DNA from 3 places in the Pseudomonas sp. MTM4 genome. Region 2 is predicted to be linked to each of the others. Evidence: predicted binding sites of a transcription regulator. Region 2 holds the regulator's gene; each other region holds the start of a gene.
The links. Region 2 encodes sigma-54, which starts transcription at its own class of promoters, with help from an activator protein. Its sites were predicted from a motif close to ANTGGCATNNANNTTGCTNT; they were not measured.
Positions count from the first base shown of each region.

Region 1: a site for sigma-54 is predicted at 4,704-4,723, ahead of glnK (P-II family nitrogen regulator). Genes of this name have one in related genera too.
Region 3: a site for sigma-54 is predicted at 2,174-2,193, ahead of GYM54_RS00825 (CmpA/NrtA family ABC transporter substrate-binding protein). Genes of this name have one in related genera too.

Region 1 covers NZ_CP048411.1:2,487,168-2,494,214, reverse strand. Annotated here, with positions in the region: gene rep (DNA helicase Rep) at 1-421, opposite strand, end outside; gene GYM54_RS11460 (choline BCCT transporter BetT) at 527-2,500, opposite strand; partial or broken gene GYM54_RS11455 (YifB family Mg chelatase-like AAA ATPase) at 2,717-4,222, opposite strand; gene GYM54_RS11450 (accessory factor UbiK family protein) at 4,250-4,513, opposite strand; gene glnK (P-II family nitrogen regulator) at 4,908-5,246, shown strand; gene GYM54_RS11440 (ammonium transporter) at 5,408-6,724, shown strand; gene GYM54_RS11435 (ammonium transporter) at 6,842-7,047, shown strand, end outside.
Region 2 covers NZ_CP048411.1:3,910,393-3,917,439, forward strand. Annotated here, with positions in the region: gene rapZ (RNase adapter RapZ) at 1-593, opposite strand, end outside; gene ptsN (PTS IIA-like nitrogen regulatory protein PtsN) at 729-1,193, opposite strand; gene hpf (ribosome hibernation-promoting factor, HPF/YfiA family) at 1,200-1,508, opposite strand; gene GYM54_RS17970 (RNA polymerase factor sigma-54) at 1,577-3,085, opposite strand; gene lptB (LPS export ABC transporter ATP-binding protein) at 3,235-3,960, opposite strand; gene lptA (lipopolysaccharide transport periplasmic protein LptA) at 3,960-4,508, opposite strand; gene lptC (LPS export ABC transporter periplasmic protein LptC) at 4,495-5,067, opposite strand; gene GYM54_RS17990 (HAD family hydrolase) at 5,076-5,597, opposite strand; gene GYM54_RS17995 (KpsF/GutQ family sugar-phosphate isomerase) at 5,598-6,572, opposite strand; gene GYM54_RS18000 (ABC transporter ATP-binding protein) at 6,833-7,047, shown strand, end outside.
Region 3 covers NZ_CP048411.1:163,206-170,252, reverse strand. Annotated here, with positions in the region: gene GYM54_RS00835 (VWA domain-containing protein) at 1-492, shown strand, start outside; gene GYM54_RS00830 (BatD family protein) at 489-2,108, shown strand; gene GYM54_RS00825 (CmpA/NrtA family ABC transporter substrate-binding protein) at 2,273-3,496, shown strand; gene GYM54_RS00820 (ANTAR domain-containing response regulator) at 3,508-4,086, shown strand; gene GYM54_RS00815 (thioesterase family protein) at 4,207-4,650, shown strand; gene GYM54_RS00810 (MFS transporter) at 5,010-6,221, shown strand; gene GYM54_RS00805 (bifunctional protein-serine/threonine kinase/phosphatase) at 6,298-7,047, shown strand, end outside.

The DNA.
Region 1 (7,047 bases), 1.4 Mb from region 2:
TGCCGATGTAATTCTTGATCTCGTCGACGCCGTCGTCGCCCGAGTATTCCTTCTGCATGATGTCGGTCAGCAGCGCCTTGATGTCGCCCTCGTCGAAGATCGAGAAGCCCGGCTTGTAGCCGAGTTTGGCGTACTCCTTGCGGATGATGTTCAGGCCCAGGTTATGGAAGGTAGACACGGTGAGCCCGCGCCCTTCGCCGCCGCGCAGCAGGCTGCTGACGCGCTCCTTCATTTCGCGCGCGGCCTTGTTGGTGAAGGTCACGGCGACGATGTATTGCGCGCGGATGCCGCACTGCTGGATCAGGTAGGCGATCTTGCGGGTGATGACGCTGGTCTTGCCGGAGCCGGCGCCGGCGAGCACCAGCATGGGGCCGCCGACGTAGTTCACGGCTTCCTGCTGCCGGGGATTGAGTCGGGACATGGTCGTTCGGGTGTCTGAGGGCGGGGCGGGAGTTTAACAGGCCGGAGCTGCCACTACGCACGGTGGAGCGATGAAGCGCGATCCACCGTGCGAAGCAGCTTGCGGCTACCGCACCATATGCAAGAAGTGCATGTGCTTCTCGTACTGATCGAGGATGTCGCCGATCACGCCTTCGCGGCTCCAGCCCATGACGTCGTAGTCCTGGCCGCCTTCCTTGAGGTGGACTTCGGCGCGGAAATACTTACGTTCGCCGGGCTCGTCGTCCTCGTTGCTGGGCACGAAGCTCGGCATCGCATAGGCGCGGGGGCGTATTTCGTAGATGAAGTCAGGCTCGCCTTCATGGGTGATTTCGATGCGGACGCGGCGGTCTTCGCCTTGTTCGACGGTTGCGCCGTAGCCTTGTTTGCGAATCTCCTCGGCAACTGCTTCACAGGCGGGACGAGCCACGTCGGCGATGAAGCGCACCACGTCGGGGCGTCGTGGAAACTTCGTCAGATTGCTCAAGCGTCGCTGCCAGTCGCTGTAGGCGCGCGGCGTGGTCGGTGAGGTGGTGATCGCCTGGTAGCGCAACCCCTGTTTGGTGGCATCCAGGCGCAAGGCCTTGAGCAGGCCCCACATCGAGCACAGCAGCGCGAGGGTGAAGGGTAGGGCGCTGGCGATGGTGGCGGTCTGCAGTGCGGTCAGGCCGTCGGCCAACAGCAGGGCGATGGCCACCGCGCCCATGGAGCCGGCCCAGAAGACCCGCTGCCAGACCGGCGTGCCTTCCTGGCCGCCGGACGCGAGCATGTCCACGACCAGCGCACCGGAGTCCGCCGAGGTGACGAAGAACACCACCACCATGACGATCGCCACCAGTGAAAGCACGGAGGCGAACGGGAAATGCTCGAGGAAGGCGAACAGGGCCAGTGAGCTGTCGCGGTCGATGGCTTCGCCCAGGCTGGTCACGTGTTCCCAGAGAATCATGTGAATGGCGGTATCGCCGAACACGGTCATCCACAACAGGGTGAAAGCGGTCGGCACCAGCAGCACGCCGGCGACGAACTCTCGAATCGTCCGGCCACGGGAAATGCGCGCGATGAACAGCCCGACGAAGGGCGACCAGGCCAGCCACCAGCCCCAGTAGAACAGGGTCCAGCCACCGATCCAGTCGTTCGGCTCGTAGGCGTAAAGATTGAAGGTGGCGGTGACGATCTGCGAGAAGTAATTGCCGGTGTTCTGCACGAAGGTCTGCAGGATGAATACCGTCGGGCCTGCTATCAGAACCAGCAGCATCAATAGCGCGGCAAGAGTCAGGTTCAATTCCGAAAGCCGCCGCACGCCCTTGTCCAGGCCGGTAACGACCGAAATGGTCGCCAGCAACGTAGTGGCGACAATCAGGCCGATCTGCACCGGTACGGAAATGGGCAGGCCATACAGATGGTTGAGGCCGGTATTGATCTGCGTGACGCCCAGCCCCAACGAGGTGGCGACGCCCAGCACGGTGCCGATGATGGCGAAGATATCCACGGCATGGCCGATGGGGCCGTAGATGCGCTCGCCAATGAGCGGGTAGAGCGCCGAGCGCAGGGTCAGCGGCAGATCATGGCGATAGGCGAAGTAGGCCAGAATCATCGCCACGATGGCATAGACCGCCCAGGCATGCAGACCCCAATGGAAGAAGGTGATCTTCATCGCCTCGCGCGCGGCGGCAACCGTGCCGCCTTCACCAACGGGCGGCGAGAGGAAGTGCATCACCGGCTCGGCGACGCCGAAGAACATCAGGCCGATGCCCATGCCAGCGGAAAACAGCATGGCGAACCAAGTCAGGCTGCTGTAATCAGGTTCACTATGATCGGGGCCGAGCTTGATATCGCCGTAACGGCTCAAGGCGACGATCACCACCATCAGCAGGATGATGGCCACCGCCAGGATGTATAGCCAACTGAGGTTGGCGATGATCCAGGCCTGGACGTCGCCAAACAGCGTTTGCGCATGTTCTGAAAAGGCAACGCTATAGATCACCAGCGCGAGAATCAGTACGGCAGAGCCGAAAAAGACGGGAGGGTTGATGGTGGAAGAGGAAGACTTTTTGGCCTCCATGCTGCGCTCCTTGATACCGAAAGGGAGTGGGCCGCCTGTGGCGAAAGGGGGTGCACTCTAACATAGCGACCGTCGTCCGACCGGGCGAAGGGCCGTCGCCACGAGGGCTTACAGGATGTGACCGCACAATTCGGCGTATTGCGGCACGCTTCTGCCAAACCGTGATTCGCCTGTCGGAACCGCACGGTGAAACCCATCCAGCGGCCGCATCGCGCCTCAGGATGCCTGGCTACCCGGCCGGTATTGCAGCGCTTCGGCCAGGTGCCGGCGGCCGATGAACGCATCCTGTTGCAGGTCCGCCAAGGTCCGCGCGACTTTGAGAATCCGGTGCGCCGCCCGCAGTGAAAGCCCGAGTCGCTCACAGGCGCGCTCCAGCCATTGCTGGTCGTCGGCCTGCAGTTGGCAATGAGTGCGCAATCCGGTGAGATCGAGAAAGGCGTTCGCGCAGCCCTGACGGGCCAGTTGAATGCGCCTTGCCTGAGCGACCTGCTCAGCGACCACGGCGGTATTGTCGTTGGTTGCGGGTGGCGCGTTCAGCGCGGTGGCTTCGCGTGCAACGGTGAGGTGTAGGTCGATGCGATCAAGCAGTGGGCCTGAGAGCTTGCCTCGGTAGCGCTGGATCTGATCCGGCGAGCAGCGACAGCGGCCACTCGGATCGCCCAGGTAGCCGCAGGGGCAGGGATTCATCGCCGCGACCAGCTGAAAACGGGCCGGGAAACGCACCTTGTCGCGCGCCCGTGCGATCACGATACAGCCTGATTCCAGGGGCTCTCTGAGCACTTCCAATACCTTGCGATCGAACTCCGGCAGCTCGTCGAGGAACAGCACGCCCTGGTGCGCCAGCGTAATCTCGCCGGGTCTCGGCCGGCTGCCGCCACCGACTAGCGCCGGCCCGGATGCACTGTGATGGGGCTGGCGAAACGGTCGTTGCGGCCAATGCTCCAGCGGCGACTGGCTGGCAACCGAATGAATCGCCGCGACTTCCAGCGCTTCCTGTTCTTCAAGTGGTGGAAGCAAACCGGGAAGACGGCTGGCCAGCAGCGTCTTGCCGGTGCCCGGGGGGCCTGAAAAAAGCAGATTGTGCGCGCCAGCCGCCGCGACTAATAAACCGCGTTTGGCGGCGGCCTGGCCCTGCACATCGGCCAGATCGGGGTAGGGCAGCACCTGACGCAGCAGGCCCTGGGCCTCGAAGGGAGCGATAGGCGTGACGCCGTTGAAGTGCGCCGCGACTTCCAGCAAATGATCAGCGGCGTAAACCACCAGCCCTGAAGCCAGACTGGCTTCCTCAGCATTGGCTCGCGGCACCAGCAGCGCGCGCCCGGCCTGACGTGCCGCCAGGGCCGCAGGCAACACGCCCTGCACCGGGCGTAACGCGCCGGATAGCGCCAGCTCGCCCAGACACTCGAGGGTATCGAGGCGGTCTGCAGGAATCTGCCCGCTGGCGGCGAGAATGCCCAAGGCGATGGCCAGATCGAAGCGGCCACCGTCTTTCGGCAGGTCGGCGGGGGCGAGATTGAGTGTGATGCGGCGGGCCGGGAAATCGAAGTCGGAGGTCAGGATCGCGCTGCGCACGCGATCCTTGCTTTCCTTGACCGCGGTTTCCGGCAAACCGACCAATGCCAGCGAAGGCAGGCCGTTGGCCAGATGGGCTTCGACAGTGACAGCGGGCGCCTCGACGCCCACCTGGGCGCGGCTATGAACTATGGCGAGGGACATTCGATCACTCCTTTGATCGTGTCGCCACCGAGCTTAGTCGGCGGCGGGTGGCTGCAGTCTTTCTTCCAGCTCGGCGACCTTGGCCTCGAGTGCTTCGAGCCGCGCTCGGGTGCGCGCGAGCACCACCATCTGGTTGTCGAATTCGTCGCGGCTGACAACGTCCAGTTTGCTCAGCGCGCCCTGCACGATGCTTTTGAACTGGGCTTCGATTTCGGGACGGGGTAGCGGCGTCTCGCCGTTGAACAGGCGTGAAGCCTGAGAGCCGATGGCGTCGAGAAAAGCTTTGGGTGGGAGCATGGACATCACCTGTTTCTGAGCGGCGGGCAGTGTAGCACGGCCTGTTTGAGGCCGATTTTCGTCGCAGTGCACGTTTATGGGCAGGCGGTCGCATCGCCTTGCCCGGTATTGGTGCGCGGGTTTCGTGGGTCTGTCAGCGATGCGACCCGCGCGGCTGCGGTGGGGCGGGCTATCACGCACTTCTCACGGACCTGGCATTGATTCTGCTTGGCTCGTCATGAAGACGCACCGGTGCGTTGCGGTGCGCAGACGATTCAGGACGTTTCGTCGGATCGGCTGATGGTGTTGGAGGTCGCTCGGCTATGTCGACGCGTTACAAGAGCCAGACACAGAGCTTAGACTTGTCCTGGGTTCGTACTTCTGGGGCAAGTCCACCTAAACGGGAGAAGTTTTCATGAAATTAGTTACTGCCATCATCAAGCCGTTCAAGCTGGACGACGTACGCGAGTCGCTGTCCGAAATCGGCGTCCAGGGCATCACGGTCACTGAGGTCAAAGGTTTCGGGCGCCAGAAAGGCCACACCGAACTGTATCGCGGCGCTGAATACGTGGTCGATTTTTTGCCGAAGGTGAAAATCGACGTGGCGATTGCCGACGACCAGCTGGACCGCGTGATCGAGGCCATCACCAAGGCCGCCAACACTGGCAAGATCGGCGACGGCAAGATTTTCGTCGTCAATCTGGAACAGGCCATCCGCATCCGCACAGGCGAAACCGACACCGACGCGATCTGATCGGCGTCGTCGCGTAGTGAACGATTGACCGGGCAGCGCCCGGGCTCAGGCGAAATCAGGCAAGCCAGCCGAGTCTGATTTCACACGCTACGCACGATCCGACGCTTTGCGATTGCCTGCTTCGGCAGGCCTACGAACCCCCACGCCCCAGGAGTAAAACCATGACTCTGCGAAGATTCGCAGGGCTAGGAGCCCTTTTGTCTCTGATAAGCCCAGGCATCGCCTTGGCGCAGGACGCGACGCTCGATTCAGGCGACACGGCCTGGATGCTCACCGCCACCGCGCTGGTGCTGTTCATGACCATCCCTGGCCTGGCCTTGTTCTATGGCGGCATGGTCCGCTCCAAGAACATTCTGTCCGTCATGCTGCAGTGCTTCGCCATCGCTGGCCTGATGAGCATCCTCTGGATGGCCTACGGCTACAGCCTGGCGTTCGACACCACCGGCATGGAAGCAGGCGTCACCAATTTCAGCTCCTTTATCGGTGGTCTCGACCGTGCTTTTCTCAGCGGCCTGACCCCAGACAGCCTCACCGGCACGGTTCCGGAAAGCGTGTTCATCACCTTCCAGATGACCTTCGCCATCATCACTCCGGCGCTGATCGTCGGGGCTTTCGCCGAACGCATGAAGTTCTCCGCGATGCTGGTGTTCATGGGCGTCTGGTTCACCCTGGTCTATGCGCCGATCGCACATATGGTCTGGGGCGGTGACGGCGGACTGATGTGGGACTGGGGCGTACTCGATTTCGCCGGTGGCACCGTGGTGCACATCAACGCCGGTATCGCTGGTCTCGTGGCTTGCCTCGTGCTCGGCAAGCGCAAGGGCTTCCCGACCACGCCGATGGCGCCGCACAACCTGGGGCTGACACTGGTGGGCGCCGCAATGCTCTGGATCGGCTGGTTCGGCTTCAATGCCGGCTCCTCCCTCGCAGCCAATGGCACTGCGGGCATGGCCATGCTCGTGACGCAGATCGCCACCGCCGCCGCGGCGCTGGGCTGGATGTTTGCCGAGTGGCTGACGCATGGCAAACCCAGTGCTCTGGGCATCGCCTCCGGCGTGGTCGCCGGCCTGGTTGCCATCACGCCTGCTGCCGGCACGGTCGGCCCGATGGGCGCGCTGATCATCGGCCTGGCGTCGGGCGTCATCTGCTTCTTCTGCGCCACCAGCCTGAAACGCAAGCTCGGTTACGACGATTCGCTGGACGCCTTTGGTGTGCACGGCATCGGCGGCATCGTCGGTGCGTTGCTCACCGGCGCATTCGCAGCGCCTGCACTGGGCGGCTTCGGTGAGGTGGACAACATCGCGCTGCAGCTGTGGATCCAGCTCAAGGGCGTGCTGTTCACCGTCGTCTACACGGCGATCGTCACCTTTGTGATTCTCAAGGTGATCGATTGGGTGATGGGCCTGCGGGTCAGCGATGACGAAGAAACTATCGGTCTCGACCTCAGCCTGCACAACGAGCGCGGCTACAACCTGTAAATCCCGATCAAGCGTACGAAACCCCCGGAGCCAACCCCGGGTTTGGGGCCGGCTTGCCGCTAGAAAGGCCAGCCGGCGACCGAATGGCGCGAAACGCGCGACACATAGAGGTGACACATGGACAGCACAGCTCTGATACCCGTCCAGTACGGACTCGATACCTTCTACTTCGTCATCTGCGGTGCGCTGGTGATGTGGATGGCGGCCGGTTTCGCCATGCTCGAATCCGGTCTGGTGCGGGCCAAGAACACGGCGGAAATTCTCACCAAGAATATCGTGCTGTATTCGGTGGCTTCGATCATGTATCTGCTGATCGGCTACTA
Region 2 (7,047 bases):
GCCTTCCAGTACGGATTCGGCAGGCAGCGCACATCGAACACGAGGTCGGCATCAACCGGCATTCCACGCTTGAATCCAAAGGACTCGAAGAGAAACGCCGTACCCGGTTCCGGCTTGTTCAGCAGGCGAAGCTTCAGCGTGTCACGCAATTGATAGAGGTTCAGATGCGTCGTGTCGACCTTGAGATCGGCGAGGTCGATGATGGGAGCCAGAAGCAGCTCCTCGTCACGGATAGCTTCGGCCAACGAACGATTCTGATTGGTCAGCGGGTGGCGCCGGCGGGTTTCCGAGAAGCGCTTGAGCAGTGTCTCGTCCGCCGCATCGAGGTACAGCACATCGCACTGGATATGCCGGGCACGGGCCTCTTCGAGCAACTCGGGAAAACGCTTCAACTGGCTGGGCAGGTTGCGCGCATCGATGGATACGGCGACCTGCGGCTGTATCAGCTCCGTATGCAGCAACGCCCGTTCCGCCAGTTCCGGCAGCAGTCCGGCGGGAAGGTTGTCGATACAGTAGAAGCCGTTGTCCTCGAGCACGTCGAGCGCGGTGCTCTTGCCAGACCCGGAGCGACCGCTGACGATGATCAGGCGCATGGCGGCGCGACGCCCGGCAGGATACGAGCGTGCTGGCATGAGCCTGGCTGCACGCTGTACTGTCGAGGTGGTTGGTGCAAGGTTAGGGACACGTCTCTTTCCTCACTCGTCGCAGGGCCAGCGAGATGGTTTCCGCTAGTGGCCGCTCTGAATATCAACGACGGTCTGATACAGATCCTGTCCCGTTCTGGCCTGGCGCAGACGCTCACGAACGTCCTCGCGATCGAGCATGCTAGCAATCTGGCGAAGCAGTTCGAGGTGTTCGTCAGTCGCCGCTTCCGGCACGAGCAGGACGAACAACAGATCGACCGGAGCGCCGTCGATGGCATCGAAGTCCACCGGATCATCCAGCCTCAACACCGCGCTGAGTGGCGAGGTGCAGCCGGGCATGCGGCAGTGCGGGATGGCGATCCCGTTGCCGAAGCCGGTCGAGCCTAGCTTTTCGCGGGCAACGAAGCTTTCGAAAATGGTTTGAGAATCCAGATCTGGAAGGTCTCGGCCAAGCACCTTGGCGATCTGTTCCAGTACGCGCTTCTTGCTGCCGCCCGGCACGTTCACGAGGGAACGTGCGGGGGTCAGGATGTTTTCTAGTCGGATCATGATGGGCTAGCGAGCTATTGCACCCTGGTTATGGTCGAGCTGTTTTTCTTTGTGCTTGATGAGCTGCCGATCGAGCTTGTCGGCAAGGAGATCGATTGCCGCGTACATGTCTTCATGCTCGGCATTGGCGACGACCTCGCGTCCGGCGACGTGCAGTGTGGCTTCGGCTTTTTGCTTGAGCTTTTCGACTTGGAGGATCACCTGAACGGCAATGATGCGATCGAAATGCCGTTCCAGTCGGCTGAATTTCTCTTCGACGTAGTTACGCAGGGCTTCTGTGATTTCCAGATGAAGTCCAGTGATGTTGGTTTGCATACTGCATCTCCTTTTTGCCACGTGCGATTGACGGGATGACCCGCCACCGGAAGAAATCGACCTGACATTTACATCAACCGCTTACGTTCGCTGGATGGTGCGATACCGAGTGATTCGCGGTACTTAGCGACGGTACGGCGTGCAACTTGAATCCCCTGTGCCTCCAGTAAACCAGCGATCTTGCTGTCGCTCAATGGCTTTTTCGGGTTTTCCGCAGCCACCAGTTTTTTGAGTATCGCCCGTATGGCGGTGGAAGAGCATTCGCCGCCCTCCGCCGTGCTGACATGGCTGGAGAAGAAGTACTTCAGCTCATAGATGCCGCGTGGCGTGTGCATGTACTTCTGCGTGGTGACTCGTGAGATCGTCGACTCATGCATGCCTACCGCCTCGGCGATGTCGTGCAGCACCAGCGGCTTCATCGCTTCATCGCCGTGCTCGAAGAAGCCGCGTTGATGTTCGACGATCTGCGTGGCGACCTTCATCAGCGTCTCGTTGCGGCTGAGCAGGCTCTTGATGAACCAGCGCGCCTCCTGAAGCTGGTTGCGCATGAAGGTGTTGTCGGCACTGGCATCGGCGCGTTTGACGAAGCCTGCGTACTGAGCGTTCACGCGCAGGCGGGGCATTGCCTCCTGGTTCAGTTCGACCAGCCAGCGGCCATTGTGCTTGCGCACGATCACGTCGGGCACGACATACTCCGGCTCGCTCGCTTCGATCTGCGAGCCGGGCCGTGGATTGAGCGTCTGGATCAGATCGATGACTTGGCGCAGCTCGTCTTCCTTGAGCTTCATGCGGCGCATCAGCAGGCTGTAGTCACGGCTGCCGAGGATATCCAGATGGTCGCTGACCAGCCGCACCGCCTCGCTTAACCACAGGGTTCGCTCCGGCAGTTGACGCAGTTGCAACAGCAGGCACTCGCGCAAGTCACGTGCCCCGATGCCAGCCGGTTCGAATTGCTGAATGCGGCGCAGCACCACCTCGATCTCGTCGAGTTCGATTTCCAGCTCTGGATCGAACGACTCGAGTACTTCCTCAAGGGTCTCGTCGAGGTAACCCTGTGGGTTGATGCAGTCGATCAATGTGGCTGCGATAAGGCGGTCTGTATCGCTCATCGGTGCGAGATTGAGCTGCCAGAGCAAGTGGCTCTGCAGGCTTTCACCGGCTGAGGTTCGAGTGGTGAAATCCCATTCGTCATCATCGCTGCTGGGCAGGCTGCTGGCGCTCGTCTGGTAGATGTCTTCCCAGGCGGTGTCCACCGGAAGCTCATCGGGAATGCGGTCACCCCAATCGCCTTCCTCGAGGTTCTCCACCGTGTTGATGGGTTCCTCGTAGTGATTGTCAGGCTCGCTCTGTTCGGTCGGCGTGCTTTCCGGCTTTTTCTCGATCGACTCGGCCATCGGATCGGAGTGATCGAAATCCTCTCCGTCCTCTTCACGCTCGAGCATGGGATTGGAATCCAACGCTTCCTGAATCTCCTGCTGGAGATCGAGCGTGGATAACTGGAGCAGTCGTATGGGTTGTTGCAGCTGCGGTGTCATCGTCAGCTGCTGGCCCATCTTCAGGACTAGCGATGGTTTCATGGCAGAGGACTTCGAACCTTGTTTGCCGGCGCAACCGCGCCTGTTCCGATTTCGCTGGCGCTGGCAGGCGCCAATGTAAGCAAATTATATGCCTGCCATCGAAGCTTTTGCCTAGTCCTGGGTGGCCGTCTCGGCGGAAAAAAATGACATCAGAGGCGGAATTCGTGCCCGAGGTAAACTTCCTTGACCAGCTGATTGGCCAAGATCGTCTCGGCGCCACCTTCGGCAATCAGTTGGCCATCGTTGACGATGTAGGCGGTTTCGCAGATGTCCAGTGTTTCGCGTACGTTGTGGTCGGTGATGAGTACGCCGATGCCTTTGGCCTTGAGATGGTGAATGATCTGTTTGATGTCGCCGACCGAAATAGGGTCGACGCCCGCAAAGGGCTCGTCTAGAAGAATGAACTTGGGCGCGGTGGCCAGGGCGCGGGCAATTTCGACGCGCCGCCGCTCGCCACCCGAGAGGCTCATGCCGAGGCTGTCGCGAATGTGGTGGATATGAAATTCCTGCAAGAGCCCTTCAAGCGCTTGCTGACGCCCGCTGCGATCGAGGTCCTTGCGGGTTTCCAGGATCGCCATGATGTTGTCGGTTACCGACAGTTTGCGGAAGATAGACGCTTCCTGCGGCAAGTAGCCGATGCCTGCGCGCGCGCGACCATGCATGGGCAGATGCGTGACGTCCTGTTCGTCGATCAGCACGCGGCCCTGATCGGCCTTCACCAGCCCGACGATCATATAGAAACAAGTGGTTTTCCCGGCGCCGTTCGGCCCCAGCAGACCAACGATCTGTCCGCTTCCAATGGACAGACTTACATCACGCACGACTTGGCGGCTTTTGTAACTCTTCGCCAGATGCTGGGCCTTGAGGGTCGCCATTACTCGGTCTGCTCCGCTGCCGGCTGATCTTTACTGCGCGGCTGAATCACCATGTCCACGCGCGGGCGCGGCGTGGTGACATCGGTATCGGTCGCACGGCCGGCATTGACGATCTGCCGCTGGGTGTCATAGACGATTTTTTCGCCTTCGAAGGTATTGCCTTCCTGAACGACTTTCGCCTGATCGATCAGGACGATGCGCTCGTTGGCTGCGAAATACTGGATGGTCAGGCCGTAAGCCTTGACGATCTCCTTGTCGACCGCAGGCTTCTGCTCATAGTAGGCGGGCTTGCCGATGGATGTGAATACCTCCACATCGCCATTTTCGTCCTGGGTGATCGTCACCGTATCGCCAGTGATCTTCATGGTGCCCTGGGTGATCACCACATCGCCGCGATATACGGCTACGCCCTGTCGATCATCAAGTTCCGCGGTATCCGCCTGGACGCGGATCGGCTGGTTGCGGTCTTCTGGAAGCGCATGTGCAGTCGTGCCAAGCAGAAAGATGCTCAAGCCGATCAGGAGGGGGAGGGTCTTAACGCAGCTCATGCTGGCCTCTTACATTGGATAGCAGGAGCATCCTGCCTTCATTCAGATACGCTTTCATGCCCGTGGCGGTAGTCACGCCGTTCGCGGCGACGATTCTAACGGGTTGGCGGGTCTCGGCATAATCCTTCTCGGGAAGCACCGTCATCCGGCTGGTGGTGACTATCGTCGGACGTCCCTCGGCGTCGTTGCGTTCGATCCTGACGTTATCGATCAGCTCGACTTCCTCGCCCTTCGGGCCGACTTCTCCACGCTCGCTGGTGATATGCCACGGCAACTCAGCGCCCCGATAGGAACGCAGATCGGGGCGGGTCAGCAGGCTGACATCGCTGGCCTTGACGTGCTCGACCTTCTCGGAGAACAGCACGTAGTTGCGCTTGCCATCCGGTTGATACTGCACGGTTCGTGAGTTGATGACGTAAAAGTCGATCGGCGATGTCTCGCCCTGTGTCACCGGAGCTTCCTGCATGAAGCTTTCGGGGCGAATGTTCCAGTAGCCGACAGCGATCAGTAACAGTGCGATCAGCAGCAGGACGGCAGGGAAGCGGATTCTGCTCAGCATTGGAACCTCTAGAGATAAGCGGCCTGGGCGGCTTCGAGGCTGCCCTGCGCGCGCATGATCAGTTCGCAGAACTCGCGCGCTGCGCCTTCGCCGCCGCGGGCGCTGGTCACACCATGGGCATGATCGCGGACGAAGGCGTCGGCGCTGGCGACGGCCATTCCCAGACCGACCCTGCGGATCACCGGCAGGTCCGGCAAGTCATCGCCTAGATAGGCCACTTCAGCGTAGTCGAGTCCGAGTTCGGCGAGCAGTTCATCGAGGACCACCAGTTTGTCCTCGCGTCCTTGGTAGAGATGCTGGATGCCGAGGTTCTGTGCGCGACGCTCGACCACTGGCGTCTTGCGACCGCTGATGATCGCGGTTCGCACCCCTGAATTGATCAGCATCTTGATGCCATGGCCGTCGAGTGTGTTGAATGTCTTGAATTCGCTGCCGTCGACGAGAAAGTACAGCTTGCCGTCCGTGAGTACACCGTCGACGTCGAAAATGGCCAGGCGAATGTCGCGGGCGCGCCGCAGTAGGTCGTTCACTTACATCACTCCCGCACGCAACAGATCATGCATGTTCAGCGCGCCGACCGGTCGGTCATTGTCATCGACCACCACCAGCGCGTTGATCTTGTTGTCTTCCATGATTCTCAGAGCTTCAGCGGCGAGCATGTCGGCGCTGGCGGTCTTGCCGTGGATGGTCATGACCTGATCGATGCTGGCCTGACGCACGTCGACGCCTTTGTCCAGCGTACGGCGCAGGTCGCCGTCAGTGAATATGCCGGCCAGACCGCCATCGGCCTCCACCACCGCCGTCATGCCGAGCCCTTTCTGAGTCATTTCCAGCAATGCTTCGCGTAATGGTGTGCCGCGCTTGACCTGGGGCAGACGATCGCCTGCGTGCATGACATGTTCGACCTTGAGCAGCAGGCGTCTGCCGAGTGCACCGCCCGGGTGCGAGAAGGCGAAATCCTCGGCGGTGAATCCGCGCGCTTCGAGCAGGGCGATCGCCAGGGCGTCACCGAGTACCAGGCTGACGGTGGTCGAGGAGGTCGGCGCGAGATTTAGCGGGCAAGCTTCGATGGCTACGCTCGCGTCGAGGTTGACCGCCGCCGCCTTGGCGAGCACCGACTCGGGATTGCCAGTCATGCTGATTAAGATGATGCCGAGACGTTTGATCAGTGGCAGCAATGTCACGATCTCGTTAGTGCTGCCGGAGTTGGACAGGGCCAGAACGACGTCGTCGCGGGTAATCATGCCCATGTCGCCATGGCTGGCTTCGGCTGGGTGAACGAAGAACGCAGTGGTTCCGGTGCTGGCGAGCGTGGCAGCGATTTTGTTGCCGATATGTCCGGACTTGCCCATACCGACCACGACGACGCGGCCTTTGCATTGCAGGATGAGCTCGCATGCCTTGACGAACTGTTCATCGATGCGGGCCTTGAGTTGCTCGACCGCTTCAATTTCCATGCGAATGGTCCGCTGGGCAGTCTCGATCAGCTGGCTGCTCTGACTCATGTCTGTTTCATCGCCTGAATGAAAGCGCGGGATTATAGCGGCAAACCCATCGCGGCTCACCGAAAAGCTTTCAAGCGGATCGTCGCGTCTGAAGCTGAACTCAAGCTGAACGAATGTGCGCTCGCTCATGCGGCGATACAGACGCTGGCTTGGGAGGCTCCCGGCGCGGTGCTATAGTTCGCGCCGCCAAAACGGCTCTGCGAAGTATCTCCGAAACATCGGAGGGCGTCAGATTCGCAGACCGTATCCGAGGAGATCCGATGAGCGCCGCCAACGCTAACGCCGTCGAGCTGAAGGGGGTTACCTTCATGCGCGGCGAGCGGAGCATTTTCAATAATGTCGATATCGTCATACCGCGAGGCAAGGTGACGGCCATCATGGGGCCGTCCGGCTGCGGTAAGACCACGCTGCTGCGTCTGATCGCCGCCCAGCTCAAGCCGACCAGCGGCGAAGTCTGGGTGGCCGGGACCAACCT
Region 3 (7,047 bases), 950 kb from region 2:
GCACTGGCGCGCAACGACGAGCTGGAAGCGGCGATCGAAGCCTATGATCAAGCATTGGCGCTCGACCCGGCGCTGGAACACGCCCAACGCAACAAGTCCACCGTCGAAGAAATCCTGCGCCAGCGCCAGCAACAGGCGCAGCAGGAGAAAGCCCCTGACGACCAGCATGTCCAGGATGCGTCGCCCGATGCCGAGCAAAAGCCTTCGACCAGCGGCTCGGCGGCCAGTCGACCCGAAGCCACCGAGCAGGTCGACGCGGATGAAGCCAGCAACGACGGCGAAAACGCAAACACCACACCCGCCGCGACGCCCGAACCGATAGAGCAGAGCGAGACGGATGAGTTACTTGCTCAGTCTCAGGACGGCTCGCTCGATCCCGAGCAGGATCAGGCGATGGACCAATGGCTGCGCAAGATTCCCGACAACCCCGGCGAGTTGCTGCGCCGCAAATTCCTCTACGAACAACGCAAGCGCCAGGAAACGATTAGATGACGCGGCTGATGACACTGGTGTTTTTGCTCCTGCTCGGCTGCCAGGCGAGCGCCGCTGCGCTGGTCGCTCGGGTCGATCGCACCCAGCTGAGCCTGGATGAAACCGTCGAGTTGACGCTCGAGACTGGGGATATCACGGCCTTCGGCAGACCGAACCTGCAGCCACTCGATGGCTTGTTCAAAGTCTTCGACAGCCGCCAGGTCAACCAGCTGTCCGGTGCCAACGGCGAGGCGCGCACCATCACGCAGTGGCTGATCACGCTTCAGCCGTTGCAGACCGGCTACGTGGTGATTCCGCCATTGCAGCTGGGCGACTGGCGCAGCGAACCCATCACGCTGCATGTCAGCGAGCCCGGGAACGAAGGCAGCGACACGCTGGCGCCAATATTCATCGACTCCAGCCTCGACCAGGACAGCGTCTACGTCCAGGCGCAGGTGGTGCTGACCCTGCGCATCTACCATTCCGTGTCGCTTTACGATGACAGCACGCTATCGCCCTTGCAGATGAGCGATGCGTTGGTCGAGCGACTCGGCGAACCACGCACTTATGAAAAAGATATCAACGGCATTCGCCACGGCGTGATCGAGATCCGCTATGCGCTGTTCCCGCAGAAAAGCGGCACGTTGAGCATTCCCGCGCAGCTGTTCAGTGCGACCACCGTGGCGTCGAACGGTGCCTTTTACGGCTCTCGCTTCGGCAAGTCCACCCAGGTCAAATCTCCTGAGATTCCTCTGGAGGTCAAAGCCAAGCCGGCCGAATATCCCGCCGATGCGCCCTGGCTTCCGGCGACAAATCTGACCCTGGTCGAAGCCTGGAGTCCGCAACCGCAGGACGCACAGCTGGGAGAGGCCCTGACGCGCAGCCTGATGCTGAAGGCCGAAGGCCTGTCCAGCACCCAGTTGCCTCCGCTCGAATCGCCGCCGGTGGCTGGACTTCGGCGTTATCCCGACCAGCCAAGCCTGAACGACGAGGTCACTGACAAGGGCGTCAGCGGCAGCCGTGAGCAGCGCGAGGCGCTCGTTGCGACAGGCGCCGGAGAATATGTACTGCCAAGCGTAGAGCTGGTCTGGTGGAACACCGTCGAAGATCGCCTGGAGCGCAGCACCTTGCCCGAGCGGGCACTTCAGGTATCAGAAAACCCCGAGTTTCAACATGCACCGATCGAGCATCCAGACATGCCTCAGGCGCAGACCGAAACACGGCTATGGCCGTGGCAGCTGAGCAGTGCAGTGCTGGCCCTGACCACCCTGCTCGGCTTCGGCCTGTGGTTGCGGGCACGCAGCCAGCCGGCGGTGATCCGCACGGTGCAGAGCGGTCCGACACCGCGCAGCCTGCTCGACGATCTCAAGCGCGCCTGTCTGGCCAACGACACCCAGGCGACCCGCCACGCGCTCGATGCCTGGGCACGTCAGCAACCCGAGACGCTGGCGGACATGGCCGCACGCTTCGTCCCGCTGTCCGATGCGCTGGATGGCTTGAACGGCGCGCTCTACAGCGAGACCGGTCAGCGCTGGCAAGGCGAGGCGCTATGGCAGGCCATCCAGAATCTGCCGACTGCTCAACCGACCGCCACCGAGACGGAAGCCGGCGCATTGCCGCCGTTGTATCCGCGCTAAAGCTCGCAGAGCAGCAGTTAACGTATGGCCCGCGTCTGAACCGAGCCGGGCAGGTCGTCATTCCCTTTGGCATGTGGCTTGCTTCGTCAGGCACATGATCTCTCAGCGCATTAGCCGCCTCCGGCGGCGATCCGCGCGTCCAGCATGTCAAAGGTCCCGTTCGCATGACCCATCTCCACACCCCGCCACGGCCCGATCCATTGGCCTGGATCACAGGCAGCGATGCGCCGGAAAAGCACGTCGTCAATCTCGGCTTCATGGCCCTGACCGATGCCGCATCGCTGATCGTTGCCGCCACGCAAGGCTTTGCTCAACCCTACGGCTTGACCCTCAACCTGCAACGGCAAACGTCCTGGTCGAATATTCGCGACAAGCTGATCGAAGGTGAGCTGGACGCCGCCCACGGCCTGTACGGCCTGATCTATGCCGTGCATCTGGGTATCGGCGGCAGCGCGCCCGTCGACATGGCGGTGCTCATGGGTCTGGCGCAAAACGGCCAGAGCATCAACTTGTCCAGCACACTCAAGTCATCTGGCGTGACCGATCCCGAAGCGCTCAGCCACAGCGTGCGCCAGAGCGGTGCAAAACTCGTCCTGGCGCAGACCTTTCCTACCGGCACGCATGCCCTCTGGCTGTACTACTGGCTGGCCGCCCACGGCATCCACCCACTGAAAGACGTACGTACGCTGGTGGTGCCGCCTTCACAAATGGTGGCTCACCTGCGGGCAGATCGCATCGATGGTTTCTGCGCCGGCGAGCCCTGGGGCGCCCAGGCGATCCGCGAAGACCTGGGTTTCACCCTGGCCACCAGCCAGTCGATCTGGCCCGACCATCCGGAAAAGGTGCTGGGCTGCACGCGCGCCTTCGTCGAGCAATATCCCAACACTGCCCGCGCGCTGATCATGGCGATCCTCGAAGCCAGCCGTTTCATCGACGAGAGCCAGGAGAATCGACGCAGCACTGCGCAGTTGATCGCCGGCAGCGGCTACGTCGATGCACCGGTGGCTGCCATCGAGCCGCGGTTCCTCGGCCAGTATGAAGATGGCCTGGGCTACGCCTGGCAGGATGAACACCCGTTACGCTTCTTCGGCAACGGCGAGGTGAACATGCCCTACCTCTCCGACGGCCTCTGGTTCATGACCCAACTGCGCCGCTGGAACCTGTTGCGCGAAGATCCGGACTACCTCGCCGTTGCGCAGAAGGTGCAGCAAACCAGCCTCTACCGCGATGCCGCGACGGCGCTGAACATTTCAGTGCCGGATTCGGTCATGCGCAGCGCCGTGCTGATGGATGGCAGTCGCTGGAACGGCAACGATCCGGCGGCTTATGCGCGCAGCTTCGCCTTGGATGGCCTAACCGAAACCGCCGCGCTGTCCGAGCCGAGCTAAGGGAGAAAGCCATGCTTCGCGTCCTGCTGATCGACGATACGCCCCGCAAGGTCGGTCGCCTGCGCGCCGCGCTGATGGAAGCCGGTTTCGAGGTGATCGAGGAATCCGGCCTGACCATCGACCTGCCCGAGCGGGTCGATGCAATTCGCCCCGACGTGGTGCTGATCGACACCGACTCACCTGGCCGAGACGTAATGGAGCAGGTGGTGCTGGTCAGCCGTGACCAGCCGCGGCCCATCGTGATGTTCACCGACGATGACAACCCCGATGCCATGCGCCAGGCGATTCGCGCTGGTGTCAGCGCCTATATCGTCGAAGGTATCCAGGCCCAGCGCCTGAAACCCATCCTCGACGTGGCCATGGCCCGCTTCGAAAGCGATCAGGCGATTCGCGCGCAACTGCAAGCGCGCGATCAGCAGCTGATCGAACGCAAGCGCATCGAACTGGCCAAAGGCATGCTCATGAAGATGCGCGACTGCAACGAGGAAGACGCCTACACCCTGATGCGCCGCCAGGCCATGAGCCGCCAGCAGAAATTGATTCAGGTGGCCGAACAGATCATCGCGATGAACGAATTGCTCGGCCAGTAAAGTTACCGGAGCGCACCCTACAAAGCATCCGCTACAAGGCTGCAGGCTTGCAGGACATACCTCTCCAGCCGGCCCGTGGTGCCCTAGAATGCGCGCCATTTCTCCTCGAACGAGCACATCATGGCCCGCCTGACCTTGCAGTTTCCCGAAGACCAGTTCTGCTTCACCACCCAACTGACCGTACGCATCACCGACATTAACGCCGCCAACCATTTGGCCAACGATTCGATGATCTCGATGATTTCCGAAGCCCGCGCGCGCTTCCTGTTCGCCTACGGCATCGCTGAATCCCGCAAGGACGGCAGCGGCATCATCGTTACCGACCTCGCCACTACCTACAAAGCCGAAGCCCATGCGCGTGACGTGCTGCTGTTCGAAGTCGGTGTGATGGACTTCAACCGCTACGGTGGCGACATCACCTTCCGCATTACCCGGCCCGCTGATGGCACCCTGGTCGCCATGGCCAAATCCGGTTTCGTTTTCTATGACTATCTGAACAAGCGCGTCGTGCCGATGCCCAGCGAGTTCGACGCGAAGTTCCCCAAGGCTAACCGCATCGGCTGAAAACGCCCCACTTCGAAGCACGACACACCTGAGGTGCGCCCATTTCGCTCGGCAGCGAAGCCCTGACCTGCGCGCGAAGCCGCTAAACGTCAGGCTTCGACTCTTGGCACAACCAATGCTTAGTGCACATCAGGTAGCCAAAGGCGGTTACTCACAGACATGACAAAGGCGTCGCGTTGCCCCGTCGAGACTGACGGCGGTTTCGCGGCGCTTTTTCGTTTGCTCCAGGGATCGGGGCGCGATGGCAACGACCCAGCCATTCGCAACAGCTTCGAGCGCGCAGCCGGATCGGCTGGGCAGTCACCGCATGGCCGCCGCCTATTCCGGCGCGGCGGTTACACCGTCTAGTGAGGTATTCAATGAATACGAGTTTCTGGAAAGCCGGCCATACGCCGACGCTCTTCTCCGCCTTTCTCTATTTCGATCTGAGTTTCATGGTCTGGTACGTGCTCGGCCCGATGGGCGTGCAGATCGCTGCTGATCTCGGGCTGACCACGCAGCAGCGTGCCTTCATGGTGGCTACACCCATTCTCTCCGGCGCCGTTCTGCGTCTGGTGCTGGGTATGCTGGCCGACCGCACCTCACCGAAGGCAGCTGGGCTGTTCGGCCAGATCGTGGTGATCGCCGCGCTGTTCGTGGCCTGGCTCCACGGCGTCCACAGCTATGAGCAAGCGCTGCTGCTCGGGCTGTTCCTCGGCATGGCAGGTGCCTCGTTCGCCGTCGCGCTGCCGCTGGCGTCGCAATGGTATCCACCGCAGCATCAGGGCAAGGCCATGGGTATCGCCGGTGCCGGCAACTCCGGGACCGTCCTTGCAGCTTTGTTTGCACCTGTGCTGGCAACGATGTTCGGCTGGAGCAACGTGTTCGGCCTGGCGCTGATCCCGCTGGTACTGACCCTGATCATCTTCGCCAGCGTCGCCAAGAACGCACCGAACCGTCCCGCGCCGAAGTCCTTCGCCGACTACATGAAGGCGTTGAGTGACCGCGACAGCTGGTGGTTCATGTTCTTCTACAGCGTGACGTTCGGCGGCTTCCTCGGACTGGCCAGCACCCTGCCCGGCTACTTTCACGACCAGTACGCGTTCGACCCGGTCAAGGCCGGCTACTACACCGCTGCCTGCGTGTTCGCTGGGAGCTTGTTGCGGCCGCTGGGTGGCGCGCTGGCCGACCGTATCGGCGGCATCCGCTCGCTGCTGGTGATGTATACCGTGACGGCCATCTGCCTGTTCATCGTCGGGTTCAATCTGCCGAGCTCGACGGCCGCATTGGCGTTGTTCGTCGTCGCCATGCTCAGCCTCGGTGCCGGCAACGGCGCGGTGTTCCAGTTGGTGCCGCAGCGCTTCAACAAGGAAATCGGCGTGATGACCGGGCTAGTCGGCATGGCCGGCGGCATCGGGGGTTTCCTGCTCACAGCCGGCCTGGGCGCCGTCAAGCAGGCCACAGGCGACTACCAGCTGGGCCTCTGGCTGTTCGCCAGCCTGGGTGCGCTGGCCTGGTTCGGCCTTTATGGTGTCAAGCGTCGTTGGAGAACCACCTGGGGGTCGGCGGCAATGACAGTGGCAAGGGTATAAAAGAATCAGCTGGAAGCTGGAAGCGCTGCATTTAACTTCTAGCTTCGAGCTAAACCTGATCGCTTCGGATCGACTTATGCCACTTCAACTTTCCTTCGGCGAAGCCACCGCAACCGGCCCGCGTGCAGAAAATCAGGACGCGTTGCGTATCGTCACGCCGACCCCTGGCCTCACCGCGAGCAAGGGCGCGCTGTTCGCTATCGCCGATGGCGTCAGCCAATGCGCGGACGGTAGCCTGGCGGCGCGCGCGACCCTGCAGGCACTGGCGACCGATTACTATGCGACACCGGAAACCTGGACCGTCGCACAGTCGCTCGATCGGGTGCTGGTTGCTCACAATCGCTGGCTACAGGCCAACGGTGGCGGGCAGCCGCTGCTGACGACATTGACCACACTGGTGCTACGTGGGCGGCGCTTCACCCTCGCCCATGTCGGCGACTGCCGGGCTTATCACTGGTATGACGGCCAGCTACATCGTTTGAGCGAAGACCATGTGTGGGAACAGCCGAACATGCAGCACGTGCTCAAGCGTGCCATGGGCCTGGATCAGCACCTGGTGATGGATTACCTCGACGGTGAACTACGGCTCGGCGAGTCCTTCGTGCTGCTCAGCGACGGCGTCTGGGCCAGCATCGCCGAGAATGATATCCGGAACGTTCTTAGCGCCGAGCCAGATCTATCCAGCGCAGCCAGAACGCTGGTCAATCTCGCGCACCAGAGCGGCAGCCAGGACAACGCCAGCGCCCTGCTGCTGCGGGTCGAGGAATTGCCGGAAGCGGCGCTTGCCGATTCGCTCGCTCAGCTGGCCGATTGGCCGTTGCCACCC